2 linked regions of the Methylomagnum ishizawai genome follow. The protein of the gene in region 1 interacts with the protein of each later gene in a pairwise test. Links are inferred from orthologs where the notes say so. Each region holds a gene or a part of one and is shown on either strand. Other genes may lie near its edges.

What was found.
Region 2: the proteins of hfq (region 1) and rho interact in binary tests that used the Escherichia coli proteins (3 or more experiments, as listed by UniProt). The link is inferred for Methylomagnum ishizawai from one-to-one orthologs.

Annotation. Positions count from the first base shown.
Region 1 is NZ_FXAM01000001.1:3,417,065-3,423,240, reverse strand. What follows is about bases 1,358-4,297. They hold hfq (RNA chaperone Hfq), read left to right. Parts: upstream 1,358-2,674; coding sequence 2,675-2,920; downstream 2,921-4,297. Other genes in these bases: hflX (ribosome rescue GTPase HflX), read left to right, coding at 2,985-4,277; gloA (lactoylglutathione lyase), read left to right, coding at 2,136-2,525; glmM (phosphoglucosamine mutase), read left to right, coding at 1,358-2,108. Also shown: ATP-dependent zinc metalloprotease FtsH, read left to right, coding at 1-642; more of glmM, read left to right, coding at 765-1,357; FtsH protease activity modulator HflK, read left to right, coding at 4,405-5,604; protease modulator HflC, read left to right, coding at 5,607-6,176. UniProt on the Escherichia coli protein: RNA chaperone that binds small regulatory RNA (sRNAs) and mRNAs to facilitate mRNA translational regulation in response to envelope stress, environmental stress and changes in metabolite concentrations.
Region 2 is NZ_FXAM01000001.1:3,822,808-3,828,974, reverse strand. Bases 1,427-4,357 are described here. They hold rho (transcription termination factor Rho), read left to right. Parts: upstream 1,427-2,229; coding sequence 2,230-3,486; downstream 3,487-4,357. Other genes in these bases: B9N93_RS17050 (type I restriction endonuclease subunit R), read right to left, coding at 3,704-4,357; trxA (thioredoxin TrxA), read left to right, coding at 1,710-2,036; B9N93_RS17065 (HD-GYP domain-containing protein), read left to right, coding at 1,427-1,553. Outside these bases: B9N93_RS17070 (DUF2062 domain-containing protein), read left to right, coding at 1-43; more of B9N93_RS17065, read left to right, coding at 342-1,426; more of B9N93_RS17050, read right to left, coding at 4,358-6,167. UniProt on the Escherichia coli protein: Facilitates transcription termination by a mechanism that involves Rho binding to the nascent RNA, activation of Rho's RNA-dependent ATPase activity, and release of the mRNA from the DNA template.

The sequences.
Region 1 (6,176 bases):
CGTTTGGTGCCGGAACATGATCCGGTTTATAAAGTGAGTATCATGCCTAGGGGCCGGGCACTCGGCATCACCATGTTCTTGCCGGAACGCGATCAATACAGCGCCAGCAAGCAGAAACTCGAAAGCCAAATTTCCAGCCTGTTTGGTGGCCGTATCGCCGAGGAAATCGTTTTTGGCAAAGAAAAAGTCACTACCGGGGCGCAAAACGATATCGAGCGGGCGACCAATATTTCCCGCAATATGGTAACCCGCTGGGGTTTGTCGGAACGCTTGGGTCCATTGGCTTATAGCGAAGAGGAAGGCGAGGTATTTCTGGGGCGTTCCGTCACCAAGCACAAAATGGTGTCGGAGGAAACCGCGCATCTTATCGACGAGGAAATCCGCTCGGTGATCGACCGCAATTACGAACGTTCCGAGCGTATCCTGCGGGAAAACCTCGAAAAACTGCATGTGATGGCCGATGCCTTGATTAAATATGAAACCATAGATCGGTTTCAGATCGACGATATCATGGAAGGCAAACTACCCCGTCCACCGCAAAGCTGGGAAGAATCGCCGCCTAGCGATGGTAGCGCTTTGGGTTCCAAAGACGCTAAAACCCAAGGGCCGGGTGGAATTGGCAAAGCCGCTGAACAGCACTGACTGATTTCCTCAGGCAATAGAAAGCCCCCGCGTCTCCAAGGGCGCGGGTTTGATGCGTGTGGGATTTGCCAAGGGAAGCGAAGGGGAATGGATTTCTTGCATAGGCTGGTGAGAGGAAACTAATGAAAAAAACCTATTTTGGCACGGACGGGATTAGGGGTAAGGTAGGCGAATACCCCATCACACCGGATTTCGTGCTTAAGCTGGGATGGGCTGCCGGGCGGGTGTTCGCCAGGGGGGGGCAGCATCAAACCGTCCTGATCGGGAAGGATACCCGGATATCGGGCTATATGTTCGAATCGGCTCTGGAGGCGGGTTTATCGGCAGCAGGTGTGAATACCCAATTATTGGGGCCGATGCCCACCCCGGCGGTCGCCTATCTGACCCGGACTTTCCGGGCGCAGGCGGGTATTGTCATTAGTGCCTCCCATAACCCTTATTACGATAACGGGATCAAATTTTTCGGTCCCGATGGCATGAAACTTCCCGACGAGATCGAATTGCAGATCGAGGCGGAAATCTCACAACCCATGACGACCGTGGATTCCGGTTGTATCGGCAAGGCGTCGCGAATGACCGACGCTGCCGGTCGTTATATAGAGTTTTGTAAAAGCACTATTCCCGCCCGGTTGGATTTCACCGGTACCAAGATTGTGGTCGATTGTGCCCATGGCTCGACTTACCATATCGCGCCCCATGTTTTTACGGAAATCGGTGCGAGCGTGGTTGCTATTGGTGCCCAGCCCAATGGTTTGAATATCAACGACCGTATCGGTGCCACCCAACCTGCCCGGTTGAGCCAAGCCGTGGTGACGGAAAGGGCCGATTTCGGCATCGCCCTTGATGGCGATGGCGACCGTTTGATTATGGTCGATCATACCGGGGAAGTGTTGGACGGCGATGAAATCCTGTACATTATCGCCATGGCGCGGTTGGGACAAGGATTATTGCATGGCCCAGTGGTGGGTACACAAATGAGTAATTTGGGTCTTGAACAAGCCTTGGAAAAAATGGGTGTCAATTTCAAGCGGGCGGCGGTGGGCGATCGTTATGTAATGGAAATGATGCTCCGCCATGAAAGTAATTTGGGCGGGGAAAGCTCGGGCCATATCATTTGCCGAGATCGGATTACCACCGGCGATGGTATTATTTCCGCCCTGCAAGTCATGGAAGCCATGCATAGTACTAAGAAAACTTTGCTTGATCTCAAGCAGGGCATGACAAAATATCCGCAATGTTTGGTCAATGTGAGGATCAGCCAAAAGGTCGATCTAGATGCCATCGAACCGGTACAGCGGGTCAAGGCGGAGATTGAGCAGGCCATGCGGGGTTGTGGACGGGTGCTTTTGCGCCCCTCGGGCACTGAACCTTTGGTTCGAATCATGGTCGAGGGCGAGGATATTGAAAAAGTCCGGGGCTTTGCGGATTATTTGGCCAATACCCTATCTGAAATCTTGGGGGCTTGACTTCTAATGAAATAAAGACGGAGAGGAATGATGAGAATTCTCCACACCATGCTTAGGGTAGGGGATTTGGAGAGATCGATCAACTTCTATACCGAAGTGTTGGGGATGCGTCTACTGCGTCGGCATGAATATCCCGACGGTAGATTTACCTTGGCCTTTGTGGGTTATAACGAGGAATCCACGCAAACCGTGATAGAGTTAACCCATAACTGGGATACCAAAAGTTACGATTTGGGCACCGGATTCGGCCACATTGCCATTGAGGTCGAGGATGTATACTCGGCTGTGGAGCAAATCAGATCCAGTGGGGGCAAGGTGGTGCGCGAGCCCGGCCCGATGAAGCATGGTTCGACTGTTATCGCTTTCGTGGAGGATCCCGATGGCTATAAGATCGAGTTGCTCAACCAGAAGGGGTGATAATTGCCATGGTGAGTGGCTCCGTCGCTTGGGAATGGAAGTCTGAATCCAAATATAAACCTGTGCAACGCTGAACAGGGTGTTCCTGTTTTATCCAGCTTCGCACCGATACCATAGGTTGTTAACCTATAACAATAAGGAGAAATAGGATGTCAAAAGGGCAAAATCTGCAAGATCCGTTTTTGAATGCTTTGAGAAAAGAACACGTCCCAGTGTCGATTTATCTGGTGAACGGCATCAAATTGCAAGGCAAAGTGGACTCGTTCGACCAATATGTCATTATCTTGAAGAATACCGTAAGCCAAATGGTTTACAAACACGCGATTTCGACCATCGTTCCGGCCCGCCAAATCCGCTTGCCCCATGGACAGGAAGGCTTCGAGGAAGAAGCCTGACCCTTGACCAATCACCTCACAGGCTAGCCATCGCTTATGATTCAGATCGTGGAGAAACGGGTTTTTGTTCGAGCGTCCTAAGCTAGGTGAACGCGCGGTGCTGGTCCATGCTGTCGGCGGCGAGGATACGGAATCGTTGGCCGAATTACGCGAACTGGCCATCTCCGCTGGGGCCGAACCGGTTGCCGTGGTCACCGGGAATCGGCGTGTACCCGATCCCCGCAGTTATATCGGCAAGGGTAAACTCGAGGAATTGTCCCAGACCGTCAAAGACCACCAAGCGGAATTGGTCTTGTTCAACCACCCGTTGACACCCAGCCAGGAACGCAACTTGGAGAAGGAACTCTCTGTCCGCGTCGTGGATCGCACCGGCTTGATCCTGGATATATTCGCCCAGCGGGCTCAATCCTTCGAAGGTAAATTGCAAGTCGAACTTGCCCAACTCCGGCATATTTCCACCCGCTTGGTACGCGGGTGGACCCATCTGGAGCGTCAGAAAGGCGGGATCGGTTTGCGCGGCCCTGGCGAAACCCAGTTGGAGACCGACAAGCGCTTGATCGGCAAGCGGATCAGCCAAATCCAAAAACGCTTGGACAAGGTCGAGAAGCAACGCGGCCAAGGCCGGGTGGCGCGGAAGCGGGCGGAAATACCGACTATAGGCTTGGTGGGTTATACCAACGCCGGCAAGTCTACCCTCTTCAACGCCCTGACCGGAGCTGCGGTGTTCGCTGCGGATCAGTTATTCGCCACGCTCGATCCGACCTTCCGGCGGCTTTCCCTGACGCCAGCACTGACGGTGGTCCTCGCCGACACGGTGGGATTCATCCGCCATCTGCCCCATGAATTGGTCGCGGCTTTTAAGTCCACGCTTAAGGAGACCATCGAGGCCGATTTGCTGCTGCATGTGATTGATGCCAGCGACGAAAACCTCGAAGCCACCATGGCCGAGGTGGAAACTGTCTTGGGCGAGATCGAGGCCGATGAAGTTTGCCAAATCCGGGTCTTCAATAAGATCGACCGCCTGGATGGGGCGATCCCCCGCCTAGAGCGGAATGAACAGGGTCTTCCCACGGGCGTCTGGATTTCCGCCCAGACCGGCGCGGGATTGCCCTTGTTAATCGAGGCCATGGGCGAATACTTTAGCGAATCGATGGTGCGCCGGAGTATCCACATCGCTCCCGGCGAGGCCGCGTTGCGGGCGCGTTTGTACGATATGGCGCGGGTGCTGAGCGAACGCTTCGACGACGAGGGTGGATGTACCTTGGAAGTCGAGCTTTCCAAGATGGATTTGGGTCGTTTGCGCTTGCCATCCGGGGTGGAGACGCTGGCCGGACCGGGAGATTCATCCGGGGTTTGAAGAAGCGTGGTTATTTATCGAATAACTAGCAGCATGGATTCATCCAGGGAATCCATGCCCATGGCGGTGGCGAAACGGCTGATCCCGGTGGTTTAAATTGTAGTTTTTCTGGTACGGGAGTTGTGCGATGTCCTGGAATGAACCGGGCGGTAATAAAAAAGATCCTTGGAGCGGGCGCGACCAACAAGAAACGCCGCCGGATTTGGACGAGGTCATGCGGGGTTTGCAGGACAAGATCGGCAGGATTTTTGGCGGCGGGGCTCCGGGTGCGGGTGGCGGGGATAGCGCTCCCTTGCGGATGGTGGGGATTATCGCCGCCATCGGTTTGGGGGTATGGACCCTGTTCGGGGGTATTTATTCGGTGGACGAGGGTAGCCGCGCCGTGGTGACCCGTTTTGGCCGCTATGTGGATACCACTTTGCCGGGTTTGCATTGGCATATCCCGGCACCCATCGAAAAGGTCGATGTGGTGAATATGGAGCAGCAACGCTTCCTGGAAATTGGTTATCGCTCCGGCGGGCGTCAGCAAAGCTTGGCCTCGGTGCCCAAAGAAGCCCTGATGTTGACCGAGGATGAAAACATCATCGACATCCGGTTGGCCGTGCAATACCAGATCAAGGATGCCCAAGCCTATCTATTCAATGTCTCCGACCCCGACGCTACCCTCAAGCAGGTGATCGAGAGCGCCCAACGTGCCGTGATTGGTAAGAACACCATGGATTTTGTCCTGACCGAAGGCCGGGGTCGGGTCGCGGACGATATCAAGACCGAAATCCAACAGACCTTGGATCAATATCAAACCGGCATCCGGGTCACCAATGTCAGCCTGGTCGATGCCCAACCGCCGGAGGAAGTCCAAAGCGCCTTCGAGGACGCCATCAAGGCCCGTGAGGACGAACAACGCTTGAAGAACGAGGCCGAAGCCTACGCCAACGAAGTGGTGCCCAAGGCCCGCGGCGCGGCGGCGCGGTTGCTGGAAGAGTCCGAGGCTTATAAACAGCGGTCGATTGCCAGGGCGGAAGGCGAATCGGCCCGTTTCAGGCAACTCTTGGCCGAATACGAAAAAGCGCCCGAAGTGACCCGTGAGCGCATGTACCTGGATGCGATGCAGGAAATTTTCGAGCAGACCGGGACAGTGCTGGTGGATATGAAAGGCTCTAATAATATTATGTATCTGCCGCTGGATAAATTGCAGCGGCCACCCGCTTCTACCACCGTCGCCAGGGAAGCCGAAAGCCCACCGGCCACGGTCCAAACTTCCCCGGACAGCGGATTCAGGGGGTTGCGTGCAACGACTTCGCGGGGCCGCGAAGGCAGGGGACAATAATCATGGCTAATAAGAACGTCCTGTTATTGGGGGCCGGGGTATTCGCGTTGCTGGCCGTGTCCTTATCGGCCTTCACGGTGTCCGAAACCGAAAAAGCCATCCTATTGGAATTCAAGAAAATCGTCCGCACCGATTTCGAGCCGGGCTTCCAGGTGAAATTGCCCTGGCAACAGGTCAAGAAATTCGATGATAGGATTCTCACCTTGGAATCCAAGCCCGAGCGTTTCCTGACTTCGGAAAAGAAAAATGTCATCGTGGATTGGTTCGTCAAATGGCGGATCAACGATGTGGCGAAATTCTATACCTCGGTGGCCGGGGATAAGGCCCAGGCCAATATCCGCCTTGACCAGATCACCAAGGACGCTTTGCGCAGCGAATTCAGCAAAAGAACCATCCGCGAATTGGTATCCTCCGAGCGCGACCAATTGCGTGATGTGTTGACCAAGCTGGTGAATCCGGCGGTGGAGGGGCTGGGGATCGAGGTGGTGGATATCCGGGTGATGGGCGTGGATTTGCCGGAAGAGGTGAGTTCTTCGGTCTATCGCCGCATGGTGGCCGAGCGCGATCGGGTG
Region 2 (6,167 bases), 410 kb from region 1 along the record:
CTTGGAACATCGCTATAACAGCCGTAAAAAAGGTGGGGAGTAGGATGCCGCCTTGGAGGATCGGGATCGGACCGGGGATACTGGTTAAAAATTTAACGGGTGTATTTTTTTGAGGCATTGACATCCACGTTCCTGCCAGGGCCAGGGTAGGTTACTATACGGCGGAAGGTCATCCTAGCTTGGCATTGAAAGTGCTGGGCGGTGGAATCCCGAAGTATGTATAGTAAATGATATATGTCCGGGTATCTCCCCAGGATGGTCCACCCAATCCGCAGGGTTGCGATCCTGCCAAAGCCAAACAAATCCAGGCCCGGGTACCGTCCGGCCCTTCGGATGGAACGATGAGCAATACCGAACGAGTCAAAATCCGCGCCAAAGACTTGCGTCTTGGCATGTATGTTTGCGAACTGGACCGACCTTGGAGCGAAACCCCGTTCTTGTTCGAGGGTTTCGAGCTGGCCAGTCCCGCCGATATCCAGGCGGTCACGCAATATTGCGAGTATGTCTATATCGACATGCACCGCACCCATGTGGTCCATATGGTGCTGGACGAAATCCGGGAGCCGTTTTCCAGGGCCGGCAAATCGGCCAGCTTCGACCAGGAAATCCAAGCCGCCGAATCCACCCGTGAACAGACCTCCAGCCTCCTCAAATCCTTCATCGACGATATCCGCTTCGGCCAGAGCGTGGATGTGCAATTGGGACAATCGGCGGTGTCGGAGTGCGTCGCCAGCATCCTCCGCAACCCCGACGCCATGCTCTATATGGCCCAGATCCGCAACAAGGGTGAGCAGTCCAGCCAGCACGCCTTCAATGTCTGCGTGTTCTCCATCCTCCTGGGCCGCTATCTCGGTTTGTCGCCGAAAGCGCTGGAAGGACTCGGCACCTGCGGCCTTCTGCACGATGTTGGCAAGATTTCCATCGCCGACAGCCTCCTGAACAAACCCGGCCGGCTCAACGCCGAAGAGCAGGCGATCCTACGCCAACATCCCAAGCTGGGCCGGGATATCCTGATGTCGGCCCGCAATGTCTATGCTGGCGCGGTCGATGTGGCTTATTGCCATCACGAGCATGTCGATGGTTCCGGCTATCCCCGCGGCCTGCACGATGTGCAATTGAATCTCCACACCAAGATCGTCAGCATCGTCGAGACCTACGACGATGTCACCAGCGAGCGTCCCTACCGCCCGGCCCGCACCCACCTCGACGCCATCATGCTGCTGAATAAGAAGGCGAAGTCGAACAAGTTCGACGCCAAGCTGGTCGAGCGCTTCCTGGCCTGCCTCGGCACCTATCCGCCCGGCAGCATCGTCGAGCTGAGCAACGGGGATGTGGCCTTGGTGCTGGAAACCAATCCGGGCCAGCGCCTGCGTCCCCGTATCCTGGTGGTGCGCGATCCCGACCACAACCCGGTCGAAAGGTTGGTGGATATGGCGGAGCAACAGGTGGACGGACGCGGCCAGCCGTATAAAGTGAAGCTGGTGCGTCCGCCGGGGTATTTGGATATCGATCCGCGCCAATACCGCGATACCCTGATCAAGCTCTTCAACTAAAAACCCCCTGGAAACACGGGGCTTGCATTTAGGGCGGGTTTAGGCTGAAATGGCCCCACTCGCAAGGAAATGCCAGCCCGTCCAGCGCCGCCCCCTGCGGCCGCCCCCGATACCATCCCAATCCATCCCCTTCCATCCGACAATGTGGAGATCATTGTGAGCGATAACATCCTTTATGTGAGCGATGCCGAGTTCGAGGACAAGGTATTGAAATCCGAAACCCCCGTCCTGGTCGATTTCTGGGCGGAATGGTGCGGTCCCTGCAAGATGATCGCGCCGATCCTGGAGGAGATCGCCGAGGATTTCGCGGACCGGTTGATCGTCGCCAAGCTCAACGTCGACGAGAACAACCTCGTCCCGCAGCGCTACAACGTGCGCGGCATCCCGACCCTGATCCTGTTCAAGAACGGCGAAGTGGAAGCCACCAAGGTCGGCGCCCTGGCCAAGTCCCAACTGTCCAAGTTCATCCACGACAACCTCTGAGGATTCCATCCACCCGCACCGGCCCCGCCGGGCGGGTTTTTCCAGACCATGCTAACCTGAACCGCATCCTCTCGCCGCCCCCAGCCCGCGCCGCCCCCCGGCACGCTTCCTCCGGCTCGACACCCCGGTCGAGAACACTCCCGCAGACGATGGGTTTGCCCTTGTTCCACCCCCTTGACCCCCAACTCAATTTATGAACCTGACCGACCTCAAACGTAAGCCTGTTTCCGAGCTGATCGAAATCGCCGAGACCCTCGATATCGAAGGCGTGGCCCGGACCCGCAAACAGGATTTGATCTTCTCCATCCTGAAGAAACAGGCCAAGAGTGGGGAGGATATTTACGGCGACGGCGTGCTGGAAATCCTCACCGATGGTTTCGGTTTCCTGAGGTCGGCGGATAGTTCGTTCCTGGCGGGGCCGGACGATATTTATGTTTCCCCCAGCCAAATCCGCAGGTTCAGCCTCCGCACCGGCGACACCATCTCCGGCAAGATCCGCCCACCCAAGGACAACGAGCGCTATTTCGCCATGCTCAAGGTGGAGCAGATCAACTACGAGCCGCCGGAGAACGCCAAGCACAAAATCCTGTTCACCAACCTGACCCCGCTGTTCCCCAAGGAACGCCTGGAACTCGAACTCGGCAACGGCACCACCGAAGACCTCACCGCCCGCGTGATCGACCTGGTGGCCCCCATCGGCAAGGGCCAGCGCGGCTTGATCGTGTCGCCGCCCAAGGCCGGCAAGACCATGATCTTGCAGAACATCGCCCATTCCGTCGCCGAGAAGAACCCCGAGTGCTATCTGATCGTGCTATTGATCGACGAGCGCCCGGAGGAAGTGACCGAGATGCAGCGCAGCGTCAAGGGCGAGGTGGTGTCCAGCACCTTCGACGAACCCCCGGCGCGGCATGTGCAGGTGGCGGAAATGGTGCTGGAAAAAGCCAAGCGGCTGGTCGAGCATAAACGCGACGTGGTGATCTTGCTGGATTCCATCACCCGTCTGGCCCGCGCCTACAACACCGTGATTCCGTCGTCCGGCAAGGTGCTGACCGGCGGCGTGGACGCCAACGCGCTGGAACGCCCGAAGCGCTTTTTCGGCGCGGCCCGCAATATCGAGGAAGGCGGCAGCCTCACCATCATCGCCACCGCCCTGGTCGATACCGGCTCGCGTATGGACGAGGTGATCTACGAGGAATTCAAGGGCACCGGCAACAACGAATTGCACCTGGAACGGAAGATCGCCGAGAAGCGTGTCTATCCCGCCATCAATATCAACCGTTCCGGCACCCGCCGCGAGGAATATCTGGTGCCGCCGGATGAGCTGCAAAAGTGCTGGATCCTCCGCAAAATCCTCCAGCCCATGGACGAGATGGCGGCCAGCGAATTCCTGCTGGGCAAGCTGAAGGACACCAAGACCAACCAGGAATTCTTCGACATGATGAAGAGATAGCTTTAAGCTATTGAAATATATCGATTTTTTATGTTGTCTTGATTTCGTGTAACCACGATGTAAGCAGTCTGAAGCCGGTTTTTGAATACTGATGATTCTGAATTGGCATCGGCTTTGACTGCCCAAGCGGCCTCCCCGACCAATAGATTCAAGCTTTGAAAAAAGTAAAAGCCGGTTCACACCGGCTTTTTGCGTTTTATCCCCTCCAATCGAAAAGCTATTCCACCCACGCAGCCGATAGCGTTTCCGCCTGCCTCAGCACCGTCTCCGTCGCGGCCTCCTGCTTGTCGGGCGGGTATTTGTACTTCTTCAAGATGGTCTTCACCATGATTCGGAGCCGCGCCCGCACGGCATCGCGCACCGACCAATCCACGCTCAGGTTCTTTCGCAGCTTGTCGGTCAATTCCCTGGCGATGGTCCGCAGGATGTCATCCCCGAGTTCCCGCACCGAAGACTCGTTAGTTTCCAGGGCATCGTAGAAGGCCAGTTCGTCGGCGTTCAGTCCCAGCTTCTCCCCCCGGCTGGCGGCGGCGTTGAATTCCTTCGCCATCTGGATCAGTTCCTCGATGACCTGGGCGGTCTCGATGGCCCGGTTCCGGTAACGGGTCAGGGAATCCTTCAGCAGTTCCGAGAACTTCTTGTTCTGGACCACGTTGGTGGCGAAGCGGCTTTTGATTTCGTCCTTCAGCAGGCGCTCCAGCAGTTCGACGGCCAGATTCCTTTCCTTCATGCGCCGCACATCCTCCAGGAAGGTTTCCGAGAGTATTCCCACGTCGGGCTTGTTCAGGCCAGCGGCGGCGAAGATGTCGATCACCTCGTCCGATACCACGGCCTTGGAGATGATTTGCCGCAGGGCATGTTCCTTGGCGTCGTCGTCCAGCTTCTTGGCAGGGTCGCCCTTGGACAGCACGGCCCGGATGGCTTGGAAGAAGGCGATTTCCTCCCGGTATTCAGCGGCCTCGTCCAGCGAGGCGCACAGGGCGAAGGCTTTGCTGAGGGCCAGCACGCAGTCGGAGAAACGCTTCTTGCCATCCTTTAAACCCAGCACATGGTTGACCGCGATGGGCAACAATTTCAGCGCCTCGGTGAGGAAGGCGCTGTAGTCGATGCCGTGCAGCATTCCCCGCGCCACGTCGATTTTCTCGATGACCAGGGACAGGGCTTCCGCCACGTCCACCGTGGGACGGCCCCGGCCCTGGCTGGTGGTGTAGGTCTTGAGCGCCCGCTTCAACTCCTGGGCGATGCCGATGTAGTCCACCACCAAGCCGCCGGGCTTGTCCTTGAACACCCGGTTGACCCTGGCGATGGCCTGCATGAGGTTGTGTTCCCGCATCGGCTTGTCCACGTACATCGTGTGCAGGCAGGGCGCGTCGAAGCCGGTCAGCCACATATCGCGCACGATGACGATTTTCAGCGGGTCGTTCGGGTCTTTGAAACGCTTTTCCAGCCGCTTCTTGACCTGGGGTTTATAAACATGCGGCTTGAGCAAGGCTTTGTCCGCCGCCGAGCCGGTCATCACGATTTTGATGGCTCCCTTCTCGGGGTCTTCGTCGTGCCACTCGGGACGCAGGGCGACCAGGGCATCGTACAGGTGGACGCAGATTTCCCGGCTCATGCCCACGACCATGGCCTTGCCGTCCATCACCGTCAGGCGTTGCTCGAAGTGGGCCACGAGGTCGGCGGCGATGCGCTTGATGCGGGGTTCGGCCCCGGCCAGCTTTTCCAGCGCGGCCCAGCGGCTTTTCAAGCGGGCTTGGTCGGAGGCTTCTTCGTCCTCGGTCAGTTCCTCGACCTCCTCGTCGATGTTCGGGGTTTCCTCGGGGTTGAGTTCCAGCTTGGCGAGGCGGGATTCGTAGTAGATGGGCACGGTGGCCCCGTCCTTGACCGCCTGTTCGATGTCGTAGACGTGGACGTAATCGCCGAACACGGCGCGGGTGTCCTTGTCCTCAGTCGAAATGGGCGTGCCGGTGAAGGCGACGAAAGTGGCGTTGGGCAGGGCATCCCGCAGGTATTTGGCGAAGCCGTACTGGACCGCGCCGGTCTCCTTGTTGAGGCGGGCCTTGAGGCCGTATTGGCTGCGGTGGGCCTCGTCGCAAATGACCACCACGTTCCCGCGTTCGGTCAGGACCGGGAAGCTGTCCTCGTCCTCGCCGGGCACGAACTTCTGGATGGTGGTGAAGACGATCCCGCCAGAAGGCCGGTTGTTGAGTTTGGCGCGGAGGTCCGGGCGGGAGGTGGCCTGGATCGGGGTCTCGCCCAACAGTTCCGGGGCATTGGCGAACACCCCGAACAACTGCCCGTCCAGGTCGTTGCGGTCGGTGATGACCACCAGGGTGGGGTTTTTCATGGCCGGGTCCACCATGATTTTCCCGGCGAGGCAGCTCATTTCGATGCTCTTGCCCGCGCCTTGGGTGTGCCAGACCACACCGCCCTTGCGGTTGCCGCCGGGCTGGCTGGCCTCCAATACCTGCCGCACCACGGCCCGCACGGCGTGGAACTGGTGGTAGGCGGCGATTTTCTTGGCGACTTCCCCGTCATCCTCGAACAGGATGAAGTGGCGCAGGTATTCCAACAGCAAGGCTTTATCGAACACGCCCCGGACCAGGGTTTCCAATTCGCGCATGGGGCCGAGCGGGTCGGTCGCCTTGCCATCGATGGTGCGCCATGCGGAGAAGCGTTCG